DNA from 3 places in the Agrobacterium sp. 22-209-1 genome. Region 3 is predicted to be linked to each of the others. Evidence: riboswitches for the same ligand, from Rfam matches in the RefSeq annotation. Region 3 holds a riboswitch; each other region holds the start of a gene.

Region 1 (7,005 bases), 160 kb from region 3:
TCAGTGCAAGACGCGGATCGAGGTGCCCCTCGCCCGGGAAATAAAGCCCGGAACGAAATCGCCCGGCAAGATCAGGCTCCAGCGCGGCGATTTCGCCCTCATCCACCCAGCGATAGCCAGCGGTCCGCGATGCGAAACGCGAAAGCTCCACCTTGTCGCGGGCTGGCGCAACGACCAGCGTACCGTGCCGCACGACAAGGCCGGGTGTCGCTTCATCCCACCAGTCGAGCGCCGCCTGACCGAGCGTCAGAACCGCCGCCTCAGCGCTTTCACGCTCGCACCAGGGCGCCAACATGCCGCCCGCATACCAGGATGCACCGCGAGAGGGTTCGGCATTGCGCTCGCAGACCTCGACAGTAATGCCGCTCCGCGCCAGTTCGAAGGCCGCCGTCAAACCGGCGACCCCCGTTCCCTTGACCAGAATGCGCATGCTATTCGGTATTCGCAGGCGTTGCGAGCGGCATATAGAGTTCACCGCCTTCCTTGAAGCGTGCCGCCATGGCCTCCAGTCCCTCCTTCTGCGCCTCGGCGCGGATATCGTGGGAAATCCGCATCGAGCAGAATTTCGGCCCGCACATGGAGCAGAAATGCGCGACCTTGTGCGCTTCCTTTGGCAACGTCTCGTCATGGAAGGAGCGCGCCGTATCCGGGTCCAGCGACAGGTTGAACTGGTCCTCCCAACGGAACTCGAACCGCGCGCGCGACAGCGCATCGTCCCGCACCTGTGCTGCCGGATGGCCCTTGGCGAGATCGGCGGCGTGGGCAGCGATCTTGTAGGTGATGACGCCGACCTTCACGTCGTTACGGTCAGGCAGGCCGAGATGTTCCTTGGGCGTGACGTAGCAGAGCATCGCCGTTCCGAACCAGCCGATCATCGCAGCACCGATGCCCGACGTGATGTGATCGTAACCGGGCGCAATATCGGTGGTGAGCGGCCCGAGCGTATAGAAGGGCGCCTCGCCGCAGGTCTTCAACTGCTTGTCCATGTTTTCCTTGATCTTGTGCATCGGCACATGGCCGGGGCCTTCGATCATCACCTGGCAATCCTTCGCCCAGGCGATCTGCGTCAACTCGCCGAGCGTCTCCAGCTCGGCAAACTGAGCCGCGTCATTGGCATCGGCAATCGACCCGGGACGCAGGCCATCACCAAGCGAGAAGGAGACGTCATAGGCGCGGCAAATGTCGCAAATCTCGTCGAAATGCTCATAAAGGAAACTTTCCTTGTGGTGATGCAGACACCACTTGGCCATGATCGAACCGCCGCGCGAAACGATGCCGGTGACGCGGTTGACGGTGAGCGGGATGTAATGCAGCCGCACGCCGGCATGGATGGTGAAATAATCCACGCCCTGTTCCGCCTGCTCGATCAGCGTGTCGCGGAACACTTCCCAGGTGAGGTCCTCGGCAATGCCGTTGACCTTCTCAAGCGCCTGATAAAGCGGCACCGTGCCGATCGGCACCGGCGAGTTGCGGATGATCCATTCGCGGATATTGTGGATGTTGCGGCCGGTCGACAGGTCCATGACGGTATCCGCACCCCAGCGGATGGCCCAAACCATCTTCTCCACCTCTTCAGCCATGGAGGAGGTGACGGCGGAATTGCCGATATTGGCGTTGATCTTGACGAGAAAATTGCGGCCGATGATCATCGGCTCAAGTTCCGGGTGGTTGATATTGGCCGGAATGATGGCGCGGCCCGACGCCACTTCCTGACGCACGAATTCCGCCGTGACATAATCAGGAATATGCGCGCCAAAGCTTTCGCCGTCACGCGCGAGCTTTTCTTTCACGGCCTCGCGCCCGAGATTTTCGCGGATGGCGATGAATTCCATTTCCGGCGTGATAATGCCCGCCCTGGCATAGGCAAGTTGCGTCACCGCCTTGCCCGCCGTCGCTTTCAGCGGCTGGTGACGCACACCGAATTCAGGCGTCAGGCGCTCGCCTGTGGCAAAGCCGTTATCCTCCGGCTTGACGTGTCGCCCCTCATAAGCCTCGACATCACCGCGGGCCACGACCCAGTCTTGACGCAGGCGCGGCAGACCCTTTTCAATCAAAACGGCATGGGCAGGATCGGTATAGGGGCCGGAAGAATCATAGACCGTCACCGGCGGTTCGCCGGCTGTGGGATGAACGGCGATCTCGCGCATCGGCACGCGGATATGGGGATGTAGAATGCCGGCTTTGTGGATTTTCGTGGAGGCGGCATGCGGCCCGGTGGTGACCGTAAGCGGGATAGTCTTGGCAGCGATATTCATCTTGAGGCTCCAAAGTTTGACAGTGGAGACCCAGTTCGAGCCGGAATGATGGAAAATACCGAATTGCCGAAACGCAACGTCATGCGCCCGCCCGACATCAGGTCTTTGCACCGTCCCTACGCCAGTATGAACTGGATCAGGTTCAACGGGTCACTGCGCATGAAAGCAGAATCTCAGCCCCTTGACGGGACACCCCTGGTGAATGGTCTCAGCAAAAAACACCGCCCGGCATTTGTCAAGGCCGACGATCCGTACTTGGCAAAGGTGCGGGAATGTCGCATGCTGCCGTTAGTTGTAATTAACCTAACGGTTTAGGCGAATATTATCGTTTGCGGCATAACGATAAGCACAAACCTACCTAATGTTGATTTCATTGGAGATACGTCGGAATGAATGCGACTATTCGTGAAATACTGGCAAAATTCGGCCAGCTTCCAACCCCCGTCGATACGATTGCAGACGAAGCCGATCTTTATGCAGCGGGCCTTTCTTCCTTTGCGTCGGTACAATTGATGCTCGGCATCGAAGAGGCATTCGACATCGAATTCCCCGACAATCTCCTGAACCGCAAATCCTTTGCGAGCATCAGGGCGATTGAAGACACCGTTAAGCTCATTCTGGATGGTAAAGAGGCAGCCTGATGAACGTCACCGTAGCGCCGCAGGATGAAACGCTGTCCGCGCGCGCGGGCCGTGTCGCGGCAATTGCCGCCAGACATGCGGATGCGGTAGATGTCACCGGCCGCTTTCCGCAGGAAGCTGTTGATGCGCTGCGACAGGAACGTCTGCTCGGCATTCAGGTCCCCTCTTCGCTGGGCGGCGAAAGCGCTTCCTTACAGGAAATCGCCGATATCTGCGCCCGGCTCGGGCAGGCATGTTCGGCAACCGCGATGATTTTCGCCATGCACCACATCAAGCTGTCAAGCCTTGTGGAACATGGCGTCGAGAGCAACTGGCATCCGGGCTTCATGCGTCGCGTTGCCAACGAACAGCTCCTGCTCGGCTCCGCCACCACGGAAGGCGGCATCGGCGGCAATCTGCGCAACTCCATCTGTGCGATCGAAGTCGAAGGCGATAGCTGCCGGCTGGAAAAGGATGCCACCGTCATTTCCTATGGCAGCAATGCCGATGCGATCCTCATCACCTCGCGCGCCCACAAGGATGCCGCGCCCGCCGACCAGGTGATGACCGTCTTCCTGAAAAATCAGTACACGCTCGAAAAGACCCATGTCTGGGATACGCTCGGCATGCGTGGCACCTGTTCGGACGGCTTCCTGTTCCGCGGCGAAGCGCCGGCGGCGCAGATATTCCCGAAACCCTTTGCCGAAATCGCCGCACAATCCATGCTTGCAAGCTCGCATCTCCTGTGGAGCGCCGTCTGGTACGGCATCGCGTCGGACGCCGTGCTGCGCGCCCAGTCTTTCGTCAGAGCCGCGGCGCGCAAATCGCCGGGCACCGCTCCTCCCGGCGCAATCCGCCTTGCTGAAGTTTCCACCAAGCTGCAGGTCGTGAAATCCAACATCATCGCCGGCATCAAGGCTTACGAGGACACCAAGAGCGACCCCGAAAAACTGATGTCGATGGCCTTTGCCGTCGCCATGAACAATGTGAAGATTTGCTCTTCCGAAACCATTCTCGAGATCATCGACCACGCCATGCTGGTCTGCGGCATCATGGGCTACAAGAACGGCACGCCCTATAGCCTCGGCCGGCACCTGCGCGACGCACACTCCGCCCGTCTGATGATTTCCAACGACCGCATTCTCGGCAATTCCGCCAATCTCCTGCTGGTTCACAAGCAGGACACCAGCCTCTTGGGATAAGACCATGGACATGCAAACATCGTTTCTCGATCGACTGTTCGAAGAAGGCCTGCTGATTGAAACCGGTGTGGACGGTCTTTATGGACGCAGCGGCCAGTTCGAGGATGTGATTGCCGCCTTCGAGCGGCTGATCGACCGCACCGGTGGCGCCGATGGCGCCGAAGCGATCCGCTTCCCGCCCGGCATCAACCGCGCCTATTTCGAAAAGAGCGGTTACATGAAGAGCTTCCCGCAGCTCGCCGGCACGGTCCATTCCTTTTGCGGCTGTGAACTCGACCATGTCAGCCTGCTGAAGACGATGGATGAGGGCGGCGACTGGACCAAGGACCAGAAAGCCACCGACATCGTGCTGACGCCGGCGGCCTGCTACCCGCTCTATCCGACGATCGCCAAACGTGGCGCCCTTCCCGCCGGCGGCGGTCTCTATGACATCCAGTCCTATTGCTTCCGCCATGAACCCTCAAAGGATCCGGCGCGCCAGCAGCTTTTCCGCATGCGTGAATATGTCTGCATGGGCACCGAGGCGAACGTCACCGAATTCCGCCAGACCTGGATGGATCGCGGCGTGGAAATGATGAAAGCGGTCGGGCTCGACGTCACCATCGATATCGCCAACGATCCCTTCTTCGGCCGCGCCGGAAAAATGCTCGCCAACAACCAGCGCGACCAGAACCTGAAATTCGAACTCTTGATCCCGGTCACATCGACGACGAACCCAACAGCCTGCATGAGTTTCAACTACCACCAGGATGCCTTCGGCCAGAAGTGGGGCCTGAACCTCGATAATGGCGATGTTGCCCATACCGCCTGCGTCGGTTTCGGCCTTGAGCGCATCGCGCTGGCGCTGTTTGCGCATCATGGTCTCGATGTGAAGAAATGGCCTGCGAAGGTCGTGGAAACGCTCTGGGGCTGATCATTCATGCGGCAGATTTTTCCCGGTCTCGATCCCCAAAATTATGTGCAGCATCCGCTCCATTCCTCCGAGAGAATGTGGCCGGAGACCAATTGCTACATCGATTTGTGGATCGAAGTGCTGGCCTCGAAGGGCCTGCCGCCAGAGGCCATGTTCGGTTTCACGCTGACGCAGGATTTCGAAGGCGACCAGTTCACCTTCTTCAAGGTGCCGCTGGAAGACCTCGAGGCGCTTTATGGCGTTCGCACCACCGAGCTTGCGATCTTCGACAGGGTGGAAAATCACATCGACGCGCAGCTCGCACGCGGCCGCATCTGCCTGATCGAGATGGACAGCTTCTATATGCCTGATACCCATGGGGTGGGCTATCGGAAAGAACATGGCAAGACCACCGTCGCCATCAACCGGCTCGACCTCGAAAACCGCGAACTCGACTATTTCCACAATGCCGGCTTCTTCCATCTTGCAGGCGAAGATTTTGACGGTCTGTTCCAGCATCATCTCGCCGAGACCGACCCACCCTTCCTGCCCTATACCGAATTTGCAAAATTCGCGGATAGCAACCCCTTGCCCGCACATATTCGCAAGACGGCCGAACGGCTCCTGAAGTTCCATTTTTCCAGACGGCCCTCCACCAATCCGGTCCGCGCTTTTGCCGGCGTTTTTCCGACGCAGGTGGAAAAGGTCGCCGACCGACCCTTCGGTTTTTTTCACAAATACGCGTTCAACACGCTGCGCCAGCTCGGCGCCAATTTCGAACTGGCGGCAAGCCACTTCGAATGGCTGGACGCGGACGGTTTTTCTGAAGCAAGAGACCACGCGCTCAAGATTTCCGAGGTTGCCAAGACCGTGCAGTTCCAGCTTGCCCGCGCCGTCACCCGCCGCAAATTTGATGCGCTGGCCACCGTGCTCGATCCAGCAGCGGATGCATGGGACGGCGTAATGGAAGCGCTTTCGATTAAACTCACTGATGCCAGCGAGGCCGCGTGAGGACTTATCTTCCCGGCGAAAGCGAGGAATCGCTGAGTGAAGGCTGGACGCTGACGCTGACACCGGCCGATGCCTATGAGACGCCGGCCGATATTCCCGCATCGCTCGAAAGCCTTCACGTTTCCGTTCCCGGCACCGTGGCGCAGGCTCTGGAGGCGGCCGGCAAATTCGACCGTCTCGCTCCGCGCCCCCTCAATGACAGGGATGCCTGGTACCGGCTGACAATGATTTCCGATGCCCGGGAGCGTGCCGCCCTGCGCTTCGATGGTCTCTCCACCATTGCTGAAATCTTCTTCAATGGCGAGCTGATCGCCGCGAGCCAGAGCATGTTCGAAAGGCTGGAAGTGCCGGTCGAACTCACGGGCGCGGACGAGCTTTGCATCTGCTTCCGGGCGCTTGCGCCGAGACTTGAAAAAACCGGCCCCCGCGCCCGCTGGCGGCCGCAGATGATGAATACCCATGGTTTGCGTCTGATCCGCACCACCGCACTCGGTTACATGCCCGGCTGGTGCCCGGAAATCCACGCCGCCGGCCCATGGCGGCCCATCAGTCTGATCAGACAGGAAGCTGTTCTTTGCACGCTCCGATCTTCACTGGACGAGGCTGGAACGGGGATTGTCGCCATCTCGCTGGAAACCAGCCGGCCCATACAATCGGCACGGCTTGGCTGCGCGGGTTATAGCGCCGATCTTTCCAAGGATGAGAACGGCAAGTTTTCCGGCGAGCTCCACATACCCGATGTCGAAACATGGTGGCCGCACACCCATGGCAGGCCTGCGCTGCACGACACGCTTTTGGAACTGGACGGCGAACAACATAGGCTGGGGCGTACCGGCTTCCGGCGGGTCGAGATCGATCATGGCGAAGACGGTAACGGTTTCGGCCTCAAGGTGAACGGTCAGCCGGTCTTCAGCCGCGGTGCGGTCTGGACGACAGCCGATATCGTGCGCCTGCCGGGAACACGGCCGGACTACGAGCCCTGGCTGAAAAAAGCCGCGGAAGCCGGCATGAACATGATCCGCATC
Region 2 (7,005 bases), on a different contig from region 3:
TTGTACCAGTCATTGGTCGGCAGCGGCAGGTAGGTGGTGTAGAGCACGGCGATGCGAAAACCCTTTTCTTTCAGCTTCGTGCAATATTTGACGTCGATCGGTTCCTGACAGCGGCCGCTCGTCGTTTTTTTGGTGCAGGTCGATGGCTTATAGCTATCGCCGACACCATCGGTCACGAAGAAGACGATCTTTTCCGGGCTCGCCGAACTCGCGCCCGTGCCGGAGGTGCCGATCTTGTCCCCGATCTGGGTCAGTGCCCGGTCGAAATCCGTCTGCTGGTCGTTGTTGAATCCCTGCTTGGGGATAGACATGAGATCAACTTCAGCGGCTTTCTTCTTCGCCGTCGCCAGATCCGACGTGAGCGGTACGACCTCAAGCAGCTTCGTATCTTCGGCTTTCTCTCCAAAGGAATAGACTGCCATGCGATATTGATTGCTGCTTTTGCGCATGGACTTCGCCGTGTCCATAAGGCTCGCTGTTGCCTTTGCGACCACATTGATGCGCGTCGTCACGCCGAGACTTTTCGCCTTGTAATAATAGCTGTTCGTATCCACGACACCGTCTTTCACGATGTGACAGGCGAAAGCACATTTGTCGCTCGTATTCGCGACCATGGTGGCAACGTCGGTTGGCGTGGCGCCGACGCCCATTGAGGGGGTGTTATCAAGAAGCACATAGAAGTCGCTGAATGTTTCCGTCTCGTATTTGGCGGTCGCCTTGCCCGAAACGGTAATGAGATCCTCCCCGAGTATCCGTGAAAGCGTCGTGTCAATGGAAGCCTTGAAGCTGACCGAGGATTCGATCGCGTTACCGTGCTTGGTCACCGACACATCCAGAGACAGAAGCTTGTAATCGGGATTGGACCGCTCATTGCTTTCAAAGAATGCGGAGGCGTCATCAGCGCCGAGCGAAATGACGCCATCGCCCGACATTTCCTTCGCCTTTTGAACACTCGACGATGTATCGGCAACCACCGCAAGGGCTGCGGCATCCGCTGCCATCTGCAGATCGGATTTTACGGCCATGCTGTGAGTCACATCCAGCGCAACGCCGGCCGTACCGATGAGCGGCACCAAAAGCAAAGCAGTTAGAATTCCGAAATTTCCTGATCTATCCTGCCAGATATTTTTCAAATCTGCCCCCATAGCGCTTTTGGAGACAGAACTTAGAAAAAGAATGTTGAAGGGCAGTTTCAAAGGATAACTAATTTTCGATAAATCTAATTTCCTAAATAACTAAATACCGATCCAACCAGCCTTCCGCTATGCTGGTCATCAGTTGGTCAGGCGTGGCGAGCTGATCGCCTTTTTAAAAAGCGCCGACATGGCCTCGCTGATGCCCTGCGAAGGACTGACCTCGAAGAACAAGCCAGGGGAGGCGCAGGCTTGCATGCGCGGGCCGATTTCCGTTTCGAATGGTGCGATCCAATTCTTGTAGTGAGGATTATCAGGAAGCGGCAGATACGTCGTGTAAAGCACGGCGATACGGAATCCTTGTTTCTTGAGGTTGTCGCACAGCTTGGTGTCTATGGGTTCCTGGCAGCGTCCATTCCAAATCTTTTTCTTGGTACATGCGGCCTTTGCAGCATCGGCCACGCCATCCGACACGAAGAACAGGATTTTTTCAGGTGTAGCGGAACTCGCGCCATTCCCCGATGTTCCCATCTTCGGTGTGATTCTCGTCAGTGCACGGTCGAAATTCGTATGCTGGTCGCTTTTGTAATGATGGTCTGGAACTGACATCAACTCAATTTCTTTGACCTTTTTTTTGGCCCCCTGCAAATCCGAGGTGCGCGAGACAATTTCCGGAAGGTCTTTGTTAAAAAAGGCATCCTCTGCTGTCTTTCCAAAAGTATAGACCGCAATGCGATACTGGTCGGGTCTTTTGCGAGTGTCCTCGGCAGTATCCATTAAGCTTGCGGTTGCCTTTGCGACCACGTCAATGCGCGTCGTCGCGTTTATGTAACCTCGGGCCTTCGGATCCTTGTTTCTGAGCCGGAAATAGCTGCTGTTGGGATTGGAAGACCCGTCTGGCAATGAGAGATGGCAGGCGAACTCACAACCGAGGGCAACTTTCATCGTTGCCACATCGGCGGGCGTTGCGCCGACACCCATGGAAGGCGAGTTATCGAGCAGCAGATAGAAATCGGTATAGGTTTCCGTCTCATATTTGGCAGTTGCACTGCCGGAGACAGTCAGGAAATCCTTTCCCAGTACTCTGGAGAGCGTTGTATCAAGCGAAGCCTTAAAACTCACTGACGATTCGATCACGGTGCCATTCTTCTTCACCTGTACATCGAGCGCCAATAGGCGATATTCCGGGTTCCCTCGCTGATTGCTGTGAAAAAAAGCCTCAGCCTCTTCCTTTCCGACCGAAATGACGCCGTTGCTGGCCATTCGCCGTGCAGCCTCGGCACTGGCTGAACTTTCCGCAACCACGGCCAGAGCCGCAGAGTCCGCTGCCATCTGAAGATCGGATTTCACGCTCATGGCCCGAACGACATCCAGCGCAACGCCGGCAGATCCGACGATCGGTATGATCAACAGAGCGCTAAGAATTGCAAAGTTTCCAGACTTGTCCCGCCAGATGTTTTTCAAGCTCATCTCCGAATTATCAGAATTCAGATGAGGTTTATTTGAGTGCCGTTGCGATATAGTTTATCGATATAACTAATTTACAATAAATTCGGTATTACTAATAACTATATTTAAGTAATATATATACGACCCATGATCTGTCAGCGGAGGCCGTTGACATTTTTAGATCATGTCCTACAAAACAATCTCTTCCGAGGGGAGCACCAGACGGTGCTGAGATGGCGTTGAGCCGGACCCTTGAACCTGATCCGGGTCATGCCGGCGTAGGAACGGAATTGTCGCGCCCAAGGGGCGCCGCTTTTTCTCTTCTTCGCTTTGCCTGATCTCCGAGATTGCCACATCTGGAGACGAGTGACGATGCTGAAACCTTCCGCCCTTCGCACACGGTGCGTCTGCGTCTGAGGTCCGGCTCATGCGTGCCACCCATGCACTGAACGGAGTCGGTCTTCTGCTGGTTTTCTGGCAGGCGGGAACGTGGCTGTTTTCACCGCCCCGCTATATCCTGCCATCGCCCGCCGATGTTGCTGGCGCGTTCTGGCGTCAGCCGGGCTTCCTGTTCGGGCAGGCACTGGTAACGCTCGGCGAAATGGCCCTCGGGCTTGTGGCGGGCGTCGCCGGCGGCATTGTCGTCGCCTTCACCATTGCCGCCATCCCGCGCCTCGGCCGCCTCGTCTGGCCCATGGTTCTGGTGTTGCAAGCCTTTCCAGTCTTCGTGCTCGCCCCCATCCTCGTCCTCTGGTTCGGTTTCGGCATGGCTTCGAAGGTGGTCATGACGGCTATCATCATATTCTTCCCCGTCGCCTCCGCTTTCACGGATGGCCTTAACCGCACCGATCGCGCCATCCTCGACGCCGCCTCGCTGACTGAGGCGAGCCACTGGCAGATCCTTACCCGGTTGCGTGCGCCGCTGGCGTTGCCCTCGCTGATTTCAGGCCTCAGGGTCGCCGCGCCGCTTGCCCCGCTCGGCGCCGTCATCGGCGAATGGGTGGGCGCATCGGCCGGCCTCGGGTTTGTGATGATCCAGTCCAATGCCCGCATGCAGACCGACACCATGTTCGCCGCCATGACCATTCTGGCCGTCATGGCGGTGCTGCTGCGGCTCGTCGTCGACTTATCGACAGCCAATCTGGCTCCCTGGGCCAAGGAAACAGAACACACCATTCCTTTCAGATACTTGCGGAGACTTTCGGCACCATGAAACGAACTCTTCTTTCCCTCGTCGTCGCAGTGGCAAGCGTACTAGCACCCATGCAATCTGAGGCGGCCGACAAGCTCACCATATTGCTCGAATGGTTCGTGAACCCGGATCATGCGCCGACGGTGGTCGCCAGGGAACGCGGCCTGTTTGCCGATGCCGGGCTGGAGGTGGAACTGGTTCCGCCCGCAGACCCCTCCGCCGTGCCGCGCCTCGTCTCGGCAAGGCAGGCCGATATCGGCGTGCATTACCAGCCGAACCTCTATCTCGATCACGACGCCGGCCTGCCGCTCGTGCGTTTCGGTACGCTGGTCGAAACCCCGCTCAACACTGTCACCGTTTTGGCCGATGGTCCGATCAAGAGCCTGAAGGACCTGAAAGGCAAGAAGGTCGGCTTTTCCGTTTCCGGCTTCGAAGACGCCATGCTGAAGCGCATGCTGGAAAAGGACGGGCTGACGAAGGACGATGTCGAACTCGTCAACGTCAACTTCTCGCTTTCGCCGTCGCTGATCGCCGGCAAGGTGGATGCCACGCTGGGTGGCTTCCGCAATTTCGAGCTGACGCAGATGAAGCTAGAGGGACATGAAGGCCGCTCCTTCTTCCCGGAGGAACATGGCGTGCCGGCCTATGACGAGCTGATCTTTGTCACCCATCGCGATCTCGTAAAAGACGACCGCCTGCCGCGTTTCCTCTCCGCGGTAGAGCAGGCAGCGATCTTCATCACCAACCACCCGCAGGAAGCTTGGCAGCTGTTCATCAAGGCCTATCCGAACCTTGATGACGCGCTGAACAAACAGGCCTTCTTCGATACGCTGCCGCGCTTCGCCAAGCGCCCCGCCGCACTCGACCGCGCGCGTTACGCCCGTTTCGGGGCTTTCATGCAGGAGATGCAGCTGATCAAGCAGGCGCCGGCGGCGGACGACATTGCCGTGGAACTGCAACAGCCATGACCAGGACTTATCCAACAGCAACAAAGGCCGCCGACATACTGGAGCGCGTGCGTAACACGCGCCCGCGCGTGCATTGCCTGATGAACACCGTGGTGCAGAAATTCACCGCAGACGGCATCACCGTCGTCGGCGGCATTCCTTCCATGACCACCTCGCTCGAGGAAATCGAGAGTTTCGTGGCCAAGGCAGATGCGCTGACTGTCAATCTCGGCACGCTGGACGCCGAACGGCGCAAGGTCATCCGGCTGGCGATCGAGATCGCCAATGCATCCGGCAAGCCGTGGATCGTCGACCCCGTGCATTGCGACTACTCACCGTCGCGGTTGGAGTTCGCGCGCGAACTCATCGCACTTTCCCCGACTATCGTGCGCGGTAATCACGCCGAAATGAGCCTGATCGGCAATGTGCCTGATGTGGTGAGGATCGAGACCGGGCCTGTGGATCACCTCAGCGACACAACCCGCAGCGTCAGGATCGTCAACGGCCATCCGTGGATGGCGAAGGTGACGGGAACGGGCTGCCTTTCGGGCGGCGTCATCGCCGCCTTCATGGCGGTGGAAAAGGACGCGTTGACAGCGGCCGCCGCCGCCCTTGCCGTCACCGGCGTTTCCGCCGAACTTGCGGCCAAGCACGCCGGAGGCCCCGGCACCTTCGAACCGGCGTTTCTGGATGCGCTTTCCGAGATTTCCGCCGGGGACATCACAAATCACGCGAGGATAGAGCATGAATAAGGTTGATTACCGCCTCAACGCGCTGGTCGACGCAAGCCTTAGCGATGTCGCGCCGCTGCCGGAGCTTGCTCTGGCAGCCGCACTCAATGGCGCGACTATTCTGCAATATCGCGACAAGCACGGCTCGACGCGGGAGATGATCGAAAACGCCCGCGCCATCCATGAGGCCATCGCCGGCACCGGCGTGCCGCTGGTCATCAACGACCGGGTGGATGTGGCCCTCGCCTCGGGCGCGGATGGAGTGCATCTCGGCGCCGACGACATGGACGCCAAAACCGCAAGGCGCATTCTCGGCGAAAAGGCGATCATCGGCCTCACCGTCAAAAATCGCACCGATGCCGAACGGGCAGCCTCAATGCCCGTCGATTATGCTTGCATCGGCGGCGTGTTCGAAACCGTTTCCAAGGTCAATCCGGACAAGCCGGTCGGCATAGACGGTTTTACCACGCTGCGCGCCCTTTTGAAGGAGTGGAGGCCGGATATGCCGGTGGGCGCTATCGCCGGAATCGATCTTGCGCGTGTGCCGTCCGTCATCAAGGCGGGCGCAGATGGTGTCGCGGTCATTTCCGCCATTTTCCGCGCGGGCAATATTGCCAGCGCGACCAAGGACTTCCGCTCCGCAATTGACGCCACGCTGAAAGCGAGACAGCCATGACAGCCATTGCATTGACCATTGCCGGTTCCGACAGCGGCGGCGGCGCAGGTATTCAGGCGGATATCAAGACCTTCTCCGCACTCGGCGCCTATGCCGCCAGCGTCATCACCGCCATCACCGCCCAGAACACCAAAGGCGTGACGGCGGTCGAGGATGTTTCGGTCGCCACCATTATTGCGCAGATGGATGCGGTATTCTCCGATCTTGCCGTCAATGCGGTGAAGATCGGCATGGTATCGCGGATCGAAACCATCGCCGCCATCGCGGAACGGCTCCGGGGGCAATCGCAACCGGTGGTGCTGGACCCGGTCATGGTAGCGACCTCCGGTGACAGGCTGCTGCATGAAGACGCCATCGAGACATTGCGGCGCGACTTGCTGCCGCTCGCGACCATCGTTACGCCGAACCTGCCGGAAGCGGCGCTGCTGACCGGGACCTCCATGGCGAAGACGGATACCGAGATCGCCCAGCAGGCTGAATTGATCCTGAAGGCGGGCACAAAAGCCGTGCTCATCAAGGGCGGCCATGGTGATGGGCCTGAGAGCACGGATTATCTGTTTGCGGATGGCGCCATGCAGGCGCTTTCCGCGCCGAGGGTCGAGACGAAAAACGACCACGGCACCGGCTGCACACTGGCGGCGGCGATTACGGCTCATCTTGCAAAGGGATATGAGTTAAGGGAGGCGGTTGAGCTTTCGAAGGATTATCTGAATGGGGCGCTCGATGCCGGGCGGGGCCTTGCTGTTGGGAACGGGCGGGGGCCAGTGCATCATTTTTATCGGTGGTGGGGGTGATATCGATATGTGGAGCGTGGGGCTTACCCCCATAGGCGCGAACTTAAGGTGACGAATGTGGAATGATTTCCATTGACGATGCC
Region 3 (7,005 bases):
CCTGCTTGCCAGCAAGATCGCTCGACAGCACTTCGGCAACCACGCGGCTGGCAATCACCTCCGCCTCTTCGCGGCGCTGGCGTTCGATGCCGTGATTGGCGGTGACATGGCCCATTTCATGCGAAAGCACGGCGGCCACTTCCGAAGCATCGTTGGCAAGCGCTAGCAGTCCGCGCGTCACGTAAAGATATCCGCCCGGCAGCGCAAAGGCGTTGATGGCCGGCGAGTTAAGGATAGTGATGCGGTAGGACTGTTGCGGGTTTTCCGAAACAGCCGTCAGAGCACCGGCGATGCGGGCGACAAGCCGCTCCGTCTTGGCGTCACGATATTCGCCGCCATAACTTGCCACGATGCGCGGATGCTCGCGCGCACCCATCTGGGCGCGCGGATCATTCTTCTGCACTTGTTCGACCGTTTGCGGATTATCCGACGGCCGCAGGGTGGACTGGTATGCCGGGCTGAAGAGAGACTGACACGACGACAGGAACACGGCAGACGCCGTCAGCACGGAACAGACGGCAACCATCCTGCCCGAACGGCGAAGGCCTGAACAGGAGAAGAGCCTCCCCTCTGCGGTCATGCTATTTCTCATTCTCTATGCCTGCCCCTAACGTTCCTGATCATCCGTTAATTGCAGACCAGAATAACAGATTCGCCCCAACGGGCGATGAATGCCGAAACGGTAAAAACGATCCATCAAGTCCGGATTATTCCTGAAGAACGCAATAATTCCCATCTTTTCTCGGGCAACAACTTGAAACTGGCAAGTGCAAATTAGCGCCATTGAAGTCATCTAAATCGATTGCCAGCGGCACACGTCGAAAATAAGGCGATCACCCGTTCAGAAAACTGTCCACCGCCTTCACATTTTGTGTGGCGAAGAAATCTGCGGTAGAGCCGACATAGACAACCCGACCGCGATCAAGAAAAACCACCTGCTGCGCCAGCTTCTTTATGTCGTCAGGATGGTGGGTGACAATAATCACCGTGTTTTTTGTTTCTCCATGCAAGTCGAGAAGGAGGGAGGCCATACCCGCCCGCAGTCCCGGATCGAGCGCGGCAAAGGGCTCGTCGAGCAGCATGACCGGTTTTTTTCTGACCAGCGCGCGCGCCAGCGCCGCCCTCTGCCTTTCTCCGCCGGAAAGCGTGCCCGGCAAACGTTTGTCGAAACCCGCAAGACCGACGCGGACGAGGGCCATCTCAATCCGTTCCCGGTCTTCCACACGTAATTTCAGCCCGGGGCTGACACCGAGAGCGACATTGGTGAAGATATCGAGATGGGCGAAAAGATTATTATCCTGGAAGATCGATGAGACCGGTCTCTCCGAAGGATCGAGCGCCGCCATGTCCTGCCCGCCGATCATCACGCGGCCGGAATCCGGCACCTCGAAGCCTGCGACGAGGTTGAGAAGCGTCGACTTGCCCGAACCGGACGCGCCAACGACAGCGGTTATCCGGCTCTGCGGGAATGTGCAATCGAGGTCGAAATCCTGCGTTCCAAGCCGCAGCCTGACCTTGTTGAGTTCAACGGCAAAATCTTCGCCGGTCATATGCTCGCCCTTGCTGATGGGGATTGCCGCGCAACACCGCCTGCGGCAAGCAGCAGGCAGACGATACCGAGAAGGAAGGCATAACCGGCGGCGTCATTGGTACGATAGCTGCCCATGCTGCTGTAAACCAGCCATGGCAGGGTGACGAAACTTTCCGACCCGAACAGGGCAACCGCACCTAAATCGCCGAGAGACAGGGCCATGGCGAAGGAAAACGCCATGGCCAGCGGCCGCCACAGAACCGGAAGATCGGCAAACCGCAGCCGCGTCAAGCCCTGAAGCCCGAGACTGGCGGAAAGCCGGCCGGTGCGCAAAAAATGACTGGTGAAAGCCGGTTCCAGCACCCGCATGGCAAGCGGCAAAGCCATCAGCATATTGATGAGCGCCACGAGGACCGGCGCATAGAAGCTGACATCGCCGAAAACCCGCAATAACAGGAACCACCCGCTTCCCAATACGACAGGCGGCACCAAAAGCACCAGCGAAGACCCCGCCCCCAGCATGGCGGAGAGGAAGCGCAGGGGTTGCCCCGCCTGCCGTCTGGAGCCTATCGCCTGTCGCGCGCCGATGATCGCCATGCAGCAGAGCACAACAAGGGCTGCAGACAGTGCGGCAATTGCAAGACTGGCCACCGCCGCGCGCAGGAAAATCGGCGCGGACAAAAGGCGCGGCAGATCGGCCCTCAAACCCGAAACAGCGATGGCGGCAAGCGGCAGGCCGATCAGCAGAACAGCGAACACGATTGCCACGCCATCCCAAAGGCGAGCGCCGACGCCTTTTCCATCGAAACGGCGAAGGGAACGGCCAAGCGAGGGAATCTCCGCTTCGGGCGACGGCAAAAAGGCAAGAAGGCCGAGCAGAATTGCGGTGAGGGCAATCTGCAAAACCGAAAGCGCAATCGCCCGCTGCGGATCGAAATCGAACCGCAGCGCCTGATAGATCGCCACCTCCAGCGTCGTTGCCGCCGGCCCGCCGCCCAAAAGAAGAACGAGCGTGAAGCTGGTGGCGCACAGCATGAAGACAAGCCCGGCAATACCGGGGACGAGACGCGCGACCGCCGGCCATTCGATAAAACGGAAAATCGAAACCGGACCCATACCGAGGCTCGCCGCCATGCGCCAATATTCGCCCGGAATACGCTCCAGCCCGGCCAGCATCAGCCGCACCGAAAGCGGCAGATTGAAAAACACATGGGCAATAAGAATGCCGGAAAGACCGTAGATGCTGAACGGCTCATCCGCCCCGGCAAAAACAAGGGCCGAATTCAAAACGCCCTGCCTGCCCCAGATGGTGATGATACCGAAAGCGCCGACGATCACAGGCAGACCCATCGGCACCGCCATCAGTCTGACGATCCAGATTCTTCCCGGAAACTCGCGCCGACGGCAAAGCGCCAGTGCCACCGGCAGGCCGAGAAAAAGGGAAAGAAGGGTGGAGAGCGTTGCCTGATAAAGCGTGAAACGCAGGATGCGCAGCGTATAGGCATCCATGATGCCGGCAGCGGGCGCGCCGGCATCAAAAGACAGGAGAGCCGCAACCGCGAGCGCCATGAACAGGAAAACGGCAGCAAAAGCCGCCGTTCCGAAAATGATCGACCGTCGGTAATCGCGACGCGGCATCATGCGCGGATGTGCCCCTTCCTCAATTCATGCTCATGGCGGCAAGCCATTCATCGATCCATGCCTTGCGGTTCCTCGCTACCTCTTCCGGATCCATCAGGAAAGTCTTCTGCGGCACCACGAGTTTGGAAAACGCCTCCTGCAAAGGCTTAGAGGTCGCCGCGACCGGCATCATCCAGTTGTTTTCCGGAATGGCATCCTGAAAACCGGATGTTAGCGTGAAAGCGAGGAACTGCTTTGCCAGTTCCTTGTGCGGCGCGTTTTTGAGGAGACCGGAAACCTCGATCTGGATGTAATGTCCTTCGGAAAAGGCGGCGGCCTGATAACGATCCGTTTTTTCAGCGACCATGTGATAGGCGGGCGAGGTGGTGTAGGAGAGCACCATCGGCACCTCACCCTTGGTGAAGAGGCCATAGGATTCCGACCAGCCCGGCGTGACGGTGAGAATGCGCTTCCTGAACTTTTCCCAAGCCTCCGGGGCCTTGTCGCCGTAAACCGATTTCACCCATAGCAGCAGGCCGAGCCCCGGCGTGGAGGTGCGCGGATCCTGAATGACGATTTTCTGCGAGGGGTCGCCTTCCACGAGGTCTTTCAGGCTCGTCGGCGGGCTTTTCACCGTCTGCGTATCATAGATGACAGCGAAATGACCGTAATCATAGGGAATGAAAACATCGTCCGTATAACCGCCCGGCACTTTGGCCGCCGATGCATCGATGCCGCTGACATCGAACAGACCGGTCTGTTTTGCTTCCGCGACAAGATTGGTGTCGAGACCGACGACGACATCCGCCTTGGACCCCGCCCCTTCAAGCTTCAGACGATTGAGCAGCGCCACGCCATCGGCCACGCCGACGAAATTGACCGTGCAATTACAAACCTTCTCGAAGGCCTCCTTCACCTTGGGGCCGGGACCCCATTCGGAAACGAAACTCTCATAGGTGTAGACGGTCAGTTCCTGTCTATCCTGTGCAATGGCAAGACCGGGCAGAAACAGCGAGGCGGCAACGAGGGAATTCAGGAAAAGACGACGGCGCACGGGTATCTCCTCAAAAAACGATAGGGAAATAGCCGTCTGCGTTAAAGCCGTCTAATCCCTCCGCCGGTATGAACCGGATCAGGTTCTTCGGGTTGGCAAGCCTCTCAGCCTTTTACACCAAAGCGCAAAAGACACCCCGTTAGATCAAGATGATGGTGTAATCCCGCCGTCCCTGATTGGCAAGATGGCCGAGGTCAGCCCTGTTCCGTCATATGCACCAGTTCCCAGACATGTCCGTCGGGGTCCTGAAAGCTGCCGGCATACATGAAGCCATGATCCTGCACGGGCTTCCAGCTGCCACCGCCGGAGGCGAGCGCCGTGGCGATCATCCGGTCGATTTCCTCCCTGCTTCCGGCGGAAAGACAGGTCAGAACCTCGGTGGTTCGCGTCGCATCAGCAATGTCGCCGTTGATGAAATCGCGGAAACGTCCCTCCTGCAGAAGCATCACGAAGATATTCTCTTCCACGATCATGCAGAGTGTGTGGTCATCTGAATATTCCGGGTTGAAGCTGAAACCGAGAGCAGTAAAGAAGTTTCTTGACGTCTCGATGTTCTTGACCGGCAGATTGACAAAAATCATGCGCATTTTTCAACTCCTCCAAGCGAACGCCGGCATAGAACGGCAATTCTGCTTTTCTGTCAAAGGCCGAAGGAGGACCGGCAAAGGAAGGACTGATGCCTTCAGCCCTCCAGTTCCTCGCGAAGCATCTCCAGTTCCAGCCATTCTTCTTCCATGACTTCCAGCTTGTCGCGCAGCTTCGACATTTCCTGCGCCAGCGTGTTGAAAGCCTCCGGATCTTTTGTGAAAAGTTCCGGATCGGCCATGCGCTGCTCGCGTTTTGCGATTTCGCTTTGCGCCTTCTCCATCTCCTTAGGCAGATTTTCGAGCGCGAATTTCTGCTTGAAGGAAAGCTTGCCCTTCGCCTTTACAGGCTCCTGTGAAGCCGAGGCGGAAGATGCCGCTTTCGCCTTTTCCTGCTTCTCAGCCTTGCGCTTCTCGTCCGACGCCCCCTTGCGCTGCGCCATCATGTCCGAATAGCCACCGGCATATTCGATCCAGCGCCCGTCAGGCTGGTCGGGATTAACAGGGGCGATGGTGGAGGTAACGGTACGGTCAAGAAAATCGCGGTCGTGGCTGACGAGAATGACCGTGCCGGAGAAGCCGGCGACGATTTCCTGCAGCAGATCGAGTGTTTCGATATCGAGATCGTTGGTCGGCTCGTCGAGGATCAGAAGATTGGTCGGCCGTGCCAGAATGCGCGCCAGAATAAGGCGCGCGCGCTCGCCACCGGACAGGTTGCGGATCGGCGTGCGGGCCTGTTCCGGCTGGAACAGAAAGTCCTTCATATAGCCCGTCACATGCTTCAATTCGCCGTTAACCAGCAGATTTTCGCCGCGGCCATCGGTCAGATAATGCGCGAGCGTATCGTTGGGATTGAGATCCTCGCGCTTCTGGTCGAGCGTCGCAATCTCCAGATTGGTGCCAAGCTTCACCGTGCCGCTATCGGGCTCCAGCTGGCCGGTGAGCATCTTCAGAAGCGTGGTTTTACCGGCGCCGTTCGGGCCGACGAAGCCGATGCAATCGCCGCGATGGACGCGCAGCGAAAAGGGCGCGACGATCACGCGCTCGCCGTAAGCCTTGGTGATGGCCTCGGCCTCGATGACCAGTTTGCCGGATTCACGCCCTTCGGTAACGGTCGCCTGCACCGTGCCCTGCGGCCCCTTGTGGCCGCGATATTCCGCACGCATCGCCTGAAGCTCGCCGACGCGGCGCATGTTGCGCTTGCGCCTTGCGGTCACGCCATAACGCATCCAGTGTTCTTCGCGCTCGATGGCCTTGCCGAGCTTGTGCTGCTCCAGCTCTTCCTCTTCCAGAACCTTGTCGCGCCATTCCTCGAAATGGGCAAAGCCACGATTGAGACGGCGGGACTGGCCACGATCGAGCCACACGGTCGAGGTCGAGACCTTCTCCAGAAAGCGCCGGTCGTGCGAGATCAGCACCAGCGCACTGCGCGTCTGCTGCAGCTCGCTTTCAAGCCATTCGATGGTGGGAAGATCGAGATGGTTGGTCGGCTCGTCCAGCATCAAAATATCCGGCTCAGGCGCCATGACGCGGGCAAGTGCCGCGCGGCGCGCCTCGCCGCCTGAGAGGCTCTCCGGATTTTCCTGTCCGGTAAGGCCCAGATGTTCGAGAAGATAGGTGACGCGATAGTGATCGTCACCGGGGCCGAGCCCCGCTTCGGCATAGGCCTGAACCGTGTCGTAACCGGCAAAATCCGGGGCCTGCTCCAGATAACGGATGGTGGCCGCCGGATGCCGGAAGACCTCGCCCGACTGCGCCTCGACGAGACCCGCGGCGATCTTCATCAGCGTGGATTTGCCCGAACCATTGCGCCCGACAAGGCAGATACGATCGCCCGGTTCCACCTGGAGATTGGCGCCGTCGAGCAGCGGGGTCACGCCGAAGGTCAGCTTGATGTCATCGAGTTTCAAAATTGGGGGTGCCAAGGCGTCAGGCTCCGGTCAGGTCATAAGGGCGGGCGAGCACGATGGCTTTGCCGCTTTTCAGCGAGAAATGCACGAGCCCGCCATTCGCGACATTGGAAATAGTGCGGGAGGAACCAAAAGCAAGCGCGAAATCCTTCAACGGATAACGCACATTGCCAATATCGAGCCCCTCAAGGGCGGTAAATCCGGCAACCGAAAACAGCGAAGCGGGCGGCAGATCAATGGCGAGCGAACCGGCAAGCAGCGGCCTCGCCTCTTCCTCACCAGAGGTCAGCGTCACCTCGAAACCGC

The links. Region 3 has a riboswitch for thiamine pyrophosphate ahead of thiB (thiamine ABC transporter substrate binding subunit). Riboswitches for the same ligand answer to the same signal wherever they lie in the genome.
Region 1: another riboswitch for thiamine pyrophosphate. It lies ahead of thiC (phosphomethylpyrimidine synthase ThiC); the one in region 3 lies ahead of thiB (thiamine ABC transporter substrate binding subunit).
Region 2: another riboswitch for thiamine pyrophosphate. It lies ahead of ACQZ48_RS01010 (ABC transporter permease); the one in region 3 lies ahead of thiB (thiamine ABC transporter substrate binding subunit).

Annotation. Positions count from the first base shown of each region.
Region 1 is NZ_JBNWCH010000005.1:352,230-359,234, reverse strand. It holds gene thiO (glycine oxidase ThiO) at 1-430, opposite strand, end outside; gene thiC (phosphomethylpyrimidine synthase ThiC) at 432-2,255, opposite strand; TPP riboswitch at 2,351-2,462, opposite strand; gene ACQZ48_RS14605 (acyl carrier protein) at 2,645-2,896, shown strand; gene ACQZ48_RS14600 (acyl-CoA dehydrogenase family protein) at 2,896-4,077, shown strand; gene ACQZ48_RS14595 (amino acid--[acyl-carrier-protein] ligase) at 4,082-4,990, shown strand; gene ACQZ48_RS14590 (DUF1839 family protein) at 4,997-5,980, shown strand; gene ACQZ48_RS14585 (glycoside hydrolase family 2 protein) at 5,977-7,005, shown strand, end outside.
Region 2 is NZ_JBNWCH010000001.1:221,983-228,987, forward strand. It holds gene ACQZ48_RS01000 (pilus assembly protein TadG-related protein) at 1-1,133, opposite strand, end outside; gene ACQZ48_RS01005 (Tad domain-containing protein) at 1,275-2,597, opposite strand; TPP riboswitch at 2,782-2,884, shown strand; gene ACQZ48_RS01010 (ABC transporter permease) at 3,010-3,795, shown strand; gene ACQZ48_RS01015 (ABC transporter substrate-binding protein) at 3,792-4,742, shown strand; gene ACQZ48_RS01020 (hydroxyethylthiazole kinase) at 4,739-5,473, shown strand; gene thiE (thiamine phosphate synthase) at 5,466-6,128, shown strand; gene thiD (bifunctional hydroxymethylpyrimidine kinase/phosphomethylpyrimidine kinase) at 6,125-6,922, shown strand.
Region 3 is NZ_JBNWCH010000005.1:195,191-202,195, reverse strand. It holds gene ACQZ48_RS13905 (M48 family metalloprotease) at 1-580, opposite strand, end outside; gene ACQZ48_RS13900 (thiamine ABC transporter ATP-binding protein) at 834-1,550, opposite strand; gene thiP (thiamine/thiamine pyrophosphate ABC transporter permease ThiP) at 1,547-3,172, opposite strand; gene thiB (thiamine ABC transporter substrate binding subunit) at 3,192-4,205, opposite strand; TPP riboswitch at 4,244-4,354, opposite strand; gene ACQZ48_RS13885 (VOC family protein) at 4,400-4,792, opposite strand; gene ACQZ48_RS13880 (ABC-F family ATP-binding cassette domain-containing protein) at 4,888-6,714, opposite strand; gene ACQZ48_RS13875 (thiamine diphosphokinase) at 6,719-7,005, opposite strand, start outside.